DNA from 2 places in the Qipengyuania sp. B-5 genome. Region 1 is predicted to be linked to the other one. Evidence: predicted binding sites of a transcription regulator. Region 1 holds the regulator's gene; the other holds the start of a gene.
The links. The regulator LexA, encoded in region 1, represses DNA repair genes until DNA is damaged. The targets are predictions, from matches to a motif close to GTTCCNCNCTTGTTCT.
Positions count from the first base shown of each region.

Region 2: AC13CE_RS04600 (ribonucleoside-diphosphate reductase subunit alpha) is a predicted target of LexA. The motif match lies at 1,461-1,476, and genes of this name have one in related genera.

Region 1 covers NZ_JBSXNU010000053.1:227,363-230,960, forward strand. Annotated here, with positions in the region: gene trpD (anthranilate phosphoribosyltransferase) at 1-177, shown strand, start outside; gene trpC (indole-3-glycerol phosphate synthase TrpC) at 174-959, shown strand; gene moaC (cyclic pyranopterin monophosphate synthase MoaC) at 1,116-1,589, shown strand; gene lexA (transcriptional repressor LexA) at 1,717-2,418, shown strand; gene AC13CE_RS13400 (ComEC/Rec2 family competence protein) at 2,457-3,598, opposite strand, start outside.
Region 2 covers NZ_JBSXNU010000035.1:18,778-22,375, forward strand. Annotated here, with positions in the region: gene AC13CE_RS04590 (alpha/beta fold hydrolase) at 1-129, shown strand, start outside; gene AC13CE_RS04595 (TonB family protein) at 505-1,011, shown strand; gene AC13CE_RS04600 (ribonucleoside-diphosphate reductase subunit alpha) at 1,598-3,598, shown strand, end outside.

The DNA of each region.
Region 1 (3,598 bases):
TTGCTGATGGGCGCACCAGGGCCCTACCGAGATGCAGTACTCTTCAACGCCGCCGCCACGTTAATCGTCGCGGGGAAAACTACCGATTGGACAGAAGGTGCAGAGATGGCCGGCGAGGCAATCGATTCTGGCCGGGCCAAGCAACTGATGGCCGACTGGATCGAACTCGCGCAATGAACAAGCTCGCGGAGATCTGTGCAACCAAGCGCGATGAAGTGGCTGTCCGCAAGGCAGAGCGGAGCCTTGCCGATCTGGATGCCCTCGCTCGGGAACAAGGTGAGCCGCGCGGTTTCTTGCGATCTCTGGAAGCGGCGCAGGACAGCGGCTTTGGATTGATTGCCGAGATCAAGAAGGCCAGTCCGTCGAAGGGGCTGATACGTGCCGATTTTCACCCTGCCGATCATGCGCGGGCTTACGAGGCCGGCGGTGCCGCCTGCCTTTCGGTCCTGACCGACGCGCCCTATTTCCAGGGACACGAGGATTACCTGGTCGCCGCTCGCGAAGCATGCTCATTGCCGGTTTTACGCAAGGATTTCATGGTCGATCCCTGGCAAGTGGCAGAGGCACGGGCGATCGGCGCCGACGCTATCCTGATTATCGTTGCCGCACTCGAAGATGCGCAGATGATCGAGATCGAGGCGGCTGCGATTGATCGGGGGATGGACGTTCTTGTCGAAGTCCATGATGCCATTGAGATGGAACGCGCGGCTGGATTGAAGTCACGGCTTCTTGGAGTGAACAATCGTAATCTCAAGACGTTCGAGACTGATCTTCGCATCACGGAAGAACTTTCCTCCCGTGCACCAGCAGGCACCCTTCTTGTCGGCGAAAGCGGGATCGACACCCATCGGGACTGCCAGCGTCTTGCGCGATCCGGCGTCCGCAGCTTTCTCGTCGGCGAGAGCCTCATGCGGCAGGGCGATGTAGAGGCTGCGACGCGGGCGCTATTGCAGGGTTAGACTGTCCTACCAGTTGAGAAAATGGCATGAGGCTAAAAATGTCTCACCCCTACCCAACCCCATCTGCCCGAGCGGCTGACCTGGCAATGGGTCGATTTTTCTCGTCAGGACTGTGGTCCATGTCGTCCACCCGGTTCAGGATCCCAAGGCTTCAAAATGAATAGGCTGACTCATCTCGACGAGGCCGGAGCAGCTCGCATGGTCGATGTCAGCGGAAAATCCGAGACCGATCGGAGCGCAACCGCCGAGGGGAGAATTCGGATGAAGCCGGAAGCTCTGGAAGCTATCATGGCGGGCACCGGAGCCAAGGGTGAAGCTTTGGCGACTGCCCGGATTGCGGGCATAATGGCGGCCAAACGTACAGGGGAGCTCATACCCCTTTGCCATCCCCTGGGACTTGAAAGCATTAAGATCGACTTCACACCGGAAGCAGAAGCTATCCGGGTGACGGCGGTGGCTGGCCTGACCGGCAAGACAGGTGTCGAGATGGAAGCGATGACCGCCGTCAGCGTCGCGCTCCTCACGCTCTACGACATGGGTAAGGCTCTCGATCGCGCCATGGTTATCGAGGGAATCCGTCTCCTTGAGAAGACAGGCGGCAAGTCCGGCGCCTGGCGAGCGGCGGACTGAAACGGGAACGCTTGTTCTCTATTGACGGGTTCTGAAACCGCGGGAATGCTTGACTTGCTGAAATCGGTTGCCTAATTGTTCCACATTCGTTCACAGCTTTGTGAACAGGAACATAGGGAGTTACCCGATGCTGACCGCCAAGCAGCACGAATTGATTCGCTTCATCCAGCAGAAGCTCGAAGATACTGGCATTTCGCCTTCTTTCGAAGAGATGAAGGAAGCGCTCGACCTGAAAAGCAAGTCCGGCGTTCATCGACTGATCTCGGCTCTGGAAGAACGTGGCTTTATCCGTCGCCTGCCCAATCGGGCCCGTGCGCTCGAGGTGATTAAACTACCGGAAGATTCGGTCACCGGCTCTTCGCGTTCTGTTGCGGCTCCCACATCGGCAAACGATTCCGTAATTGCCGCGCATACGGCCAAACCGGTCGCTGTAGCACCAGCGAACGATATTATCGACGTGCCTCTCCATGGCCGTATTGCCGCCGGTGCTCCGATCGAGGCAATCGAAGGCCAGTCGTCCATGCCGGTTCCCGCAGCTCTCCTGGGACCGGGGGATCACTATGCGCTCGAAGTCAGCGGAGACTCGATGATCGAAGCAGGCATTTTCGATGGCGATTTTGCACTGGTCAAGCGCACTGAAACTGCACGCGATGGCGAGATTGTAGTTGCTCTTGTCGACAACCAGGAAGCAACGCTCAAATACCTGCGCAAGGAAGGCGCGATGATCAGGCTTGATCCGGCCAATGGCGCTTACGAGCCACAGCTCTATGAAGCCGATCGCGTTCAGGTTCAGGGTAAGCTCGCAGGATTGCTGCGTCGATATCACTGAACCGAGGGACGGCGTCCGTTTAAATCCGGGCGCCTCTTTCACCGGCGCTCGGGTGCTTGCCACCAGCCATGCATTCCTTGATGTGCGGCGACCGTCTCGATCCTCCGGTCTTCCAAATATATCGTGGTCCCCCCTTGCGCATCGAGATAGCGGCCGTCGGCCTTTAGCCATCGAGGGCGGCAGCTACGGGGCAGCCAACGATCCGCGATCACAATGTCGGAGCGTTCACACGCGGCAGCGAGAGCGCGCTCGTCGATCCGTTCGCGGCTGCGTGCAACCAGCAGATGCCAGACTTTGTCGGAGCGGCGCATAGGGATGCTGCAAAAGTCGGAACTACATCGCGCGCCCGGCCAATCGGCCATCGACCGAGGCAGCGCTTCGGCACCCGCCAGTTCGACGAGATTCTCCTGCGCGTAGGAGCCGGGCTTATTCCGGAGCACATACAGACTTCCGGCAGGATCGACAAAGCCGACATCCGCGCCGTCCCGCGCGATCAGCAGATCGGGGGCCGATGCCTGGCTAAGCAGTGCTGCCCCAAGCAGGGCAGGCGCAAGGCCCCATAACCGCCCCCTTCCTTTCCACAGGGCAAGCCATAGTCCGCCGGCAACGAAGAGGAGAACATTGAGAATACCGATATGAGGCATCAGCTTCACCGCGCCTGGCTGAGCCGCTGTCGTCCGGGCGATGGCAAGAAGCAGGTCGAGCGACTTGCCGACCAACCACCAGAATGGCGAACCCAGACCCACCAGGTCGAAGCACAGTGCGATTGCGATAAGCGGCATAGAGACAAATGTGACCAACGGGATCGCGATCACATTGGCAAAGGCCCCGTAAATGCCTGCACGGTGAAAATGAAAGAGCACGATGGGTGTGAGCGCAATTTCGATAACGAGACCAGTGATGAACAGCATCAGCACCCGGCGGCCGAGCCACCTGCCCCATTGCTCCTCGCGCGGGGCGAGGAATTCTCGCACCGGACTGGAATTGTGGAGCGCCACTATCGAGATGACTGCGGCGAAGCTCATCTGGAAGCTCGGCCCTACCAGGGTTTCTGGCCACAGCAAAAGAACCACGCCCGCAGCGACCGCCACCATCCGCATGGAAAGAGGCTGGCGCCCAAGTGCCAGCGCAATCAAGACCAGCACGGCGCCGACACAACTGCGAACGGTCGGGACCTGCG
Region 2 (3,598 bases), on a different contig from region 1:
GACACCGCTGCCTGTATCCCGGGTGCGAAACTCAAAACGATTCCGGGCTGGGGTCACGATTTGCCGCTGGAACTGGTGGAGATTCTGTCCGGCGAAATCACCTCTCACGCCCGGAATGCGACGAACTGACGAAGGCGTTCGACGAAGGACAATCGCGATCGACGAACAGGACGAATGTCGGGTGCCATTTAAGTGCGAGTCTGTTGCGCGATCGTGGCTTTCCCGAAGCGCGCGCAGGAATAATCGCACCTTCCCGATCGAAAGGAATTACTCGAAAAAGACGTAATATTCCCAATTTGTAGCCTTACGACGCATATTTCTGCGTAGTTTGACAACGCCGTTTCACGGGCGCATCACTTCTTGCAACAGCTCCGATCCCGCAGTCGGCGTTGTTTGATCGACCACTGACCGTCTTCGCTTAGATCATAAATGGGCTGTCGCGATCACTGCGTAACTCTCTGCGGCCGATCATTCGCTTTTCGTTTCGAAAAAAGGATGATCACAATGTACAAAATCCTCGCACTTGCACTCGCCACTGCGGTTTCGGCAGCCCTGCTCGCTGAGCCGGTTCTTTCCCAGAACATCGTCGTCACGCCCGATACCCAGCACCGGGAATTCGTCGAGACGGTCTCGCGCGATCTGGACCGGCAACTTTCGGTGGCTGCGCGGCTGGGCGATGCGCCGAATGGCGAAGGTATCTCTATCGTCCGGTTCACCCGCGATAACGATGGCGATGCTGCCAATGTGAAGCTCTATCGGGCTTCCGGCAAACGCGGTTTCGACCGGATCGCCATGAAGGCCGTTAGCCGTCTGCGCTCGCTGGATAGCGCTCCGCCGAGCGTGGACCGGGACCAGATGTACCAGGCGAATATCATCTTCGCCGAAAACAGATGGAGTGCCGACAGGCTGAGACAACAGCTGGCAGCCGAGGAGGCGGCCAGAATGGCTTTCGGACCATCCGAACGAATGGTTCTCGCCTTCGGTAGCGCCGGAACCCGTCCCACTTCCTGACCGGTGCTCCCCTTCCCGGCCAGTAGTCCCGACCGGGAACGCCCTGGCGTCGCACCCCGTTCTGCGGGAAGGGTGCGCCGCCGGGGTTCGTCGAGTCGAGACCGGGCTGCACTGCGAAAGGTCGGGAAAGGAAAGAAAATTTCCCACCGCTTTTCGAATGAATCGCAAGCCGGTCACACAATCTTTGCCCGCAAAATTTTTTCACCCGATGCGATTTTGGTCTTGCGATTTCGCAAAGCCAGCTTGGTCCACGCGTCGCTGCATTGCATCATCGGCACGGACCCGAACCAGCCCCCTTCCGGCGCGTTAAATTTTCATTGACCCTCTTGCGCCGGAGTCCGCTCTGATTCAGTATCTAGTGGTCGGTCGCCTGGGGGTACCTACAAGACCTAGCGATAACGCTTCCGCTCCCCATATAGGAGAAGACGCGAATTCGCCCCGGTCTGTGGAGAAACAGGGGAGAAGTTTTCACCCCGCCCCACGGCTTTCGGTGCTAGGCGGGAAGGGCTCTCGCCGACTCGAACACATAGCGAACGGACGGCAGCACGATCCTGCCGCAGTCGCACAGGCAAACGGTGGGGACACGATGGATTTCAAAGGCGGAGACGAAACGGCGATGGGACTGGACATGGATACTCAGGACACTGTCGAAGATGCCGCTCCCACCGAGACGAAGAAGCCGGAAAAGGCAGTCAGCATGAAAAGCCAGGACAAGGGCAGCGAGCAGCTCGTCGCCGAAAAGGCGGGTGAAGCGATGGCCGGTGCCATGGCCGAAGTCGCCAAGGCGTCCGTCAAGGAAGACAGCAAGAAAGTCCTCGATCGCCGTTTCGACGTGCAGATCGACACCAGCCGGGATGATCTGCTGACCGCCTTCGGCAAGGAAACGCTGGAAGACCGTTACCTGCTGCCCGGAGAAAGCTATCAGGACCTATTCGCCCGCGTCGCCGATGCTTTCGCCGACGATGCCGAGCATGCGCAGCGTCTGTACGATTACATTTCCAAACTGTGGTTCATGCCCGCCACGCCCGTGCTTTCCAACGGCGGCACCCAGCGCGGCCTGCCGATCTCCTGCTATCTCAACAGCGTGGAAGACAGCCTCGACGGGATCGTCAACACCTGGAACGAAAACGTCTGGCTTGCGTCCAAGGGTGGCGGCATCGGCACCTATTGGGGCAATGTGCGCGGCATCGGCGAACCGGTCGGCCTCAACGGCAAGACCAGCGGCATCATTCCCTTCGTGCGCGTGATGGACAGCCTGACGCTGGCGATCTCCCAGGGTTCGCTGCGGCGCGGCTCGGCCGCCTGCTACATCGATGTCTCGCACCCCGAGATCGAGGAATTCCTCGAGATCCGCAAACCTTCGGGCGATTTCAACCGCAAGGCGCTGAACCTGCATCACGGCGTGCTGGTGACCGACGCTTTCATGGAAGCGGTGCGCGCGGGCGAGGAATTCGACCTCGTCTCTCCGCGTGACGGCAGCGTTCGCAAGACGGTGGATGCGCGCAGCCTGTTCCAGAAGCTGGTCGAGACCCGCCTTGCCACGGGCGAGCCCTATATCGTCTTCTCCGACACGGTGAACCGGATGATGCCCAAGCATCACCGCGATCTGGGCCTCAAGGTCTCGACCTCGAACCTGTGCGCCGAGATCACCCTGCCGACGGGCATCGACCACCTCGGCAACGATCGCACGGCGGTCTGCTGCCTGTCCTCGCTCAACATCGAGAAGTGGGACGAGTGGAACGAGGACAAGCAGTTCATCGAGGACGTCATGCGCTTCCTCGACAACGTGCTGCAGAACTATATCGACCGCGCGCCCGACGAGATGGCCCGCGCGAAATATTCCGCCACGCGCGAACGCAGCGTCGGGCTGGGTGTGATGGGCTTCCACTCCTTCCTCCAGCAGAAGGGCATCGGCTTCGAAAGCCCGATGGCCAAGGTTTGGAACCTGAAGATGTTCAAGCACATCCAGGGCAAGGCGTCCGAAGCATCGATGATGCTCGCCAAAGAGCGTGGACCGTGCCCGGATGCCGCCGAAATGGGCGCGATGGAGCGGTTCAGCTGCAAGATGGCGATCGCGCCGACCGCGTCGATCAGCATCATCTGCGGCGGCACCAGCGCCTGCATCGAGCCGATCCCGGCCAATATCTACACCCACAAGACGCTTTCGGGCAGCTTCGTGGTGAAGAACCCCTATCTGGAAAAGATCCTCGACAAGAAGAGCAAGAATTCGACCGCGGTCTGGAACTCGATCCTGGAAAAGGGCGGCAGCGTCCAGCACCTCGATTTCCTGACGCCGGAAGAGAAGGCGACCTTCAAAACCAGCTTCGAGATCGACCAGCGCTGGCTGCTCGAATTCGCGGCCGACCGCGCGCCCTATATCGACCAGGCGCAGTCGCTGAACCTGTTCATCCCGGCCGATGTCGACAAGTGGGACCTGATGATGCTGCACTTCCAGGCGTGGGAGAAGGGCATCAAGTCGCTCTATTACCTCCGCTCCAAGAGCGTGCAGCGCGCCGGTTTCGCCGGCGGGGTGGAAGCGGACAACACCGCCGACGCCGCCAAGTACGAACTGGCCGCAGGTGCTGGA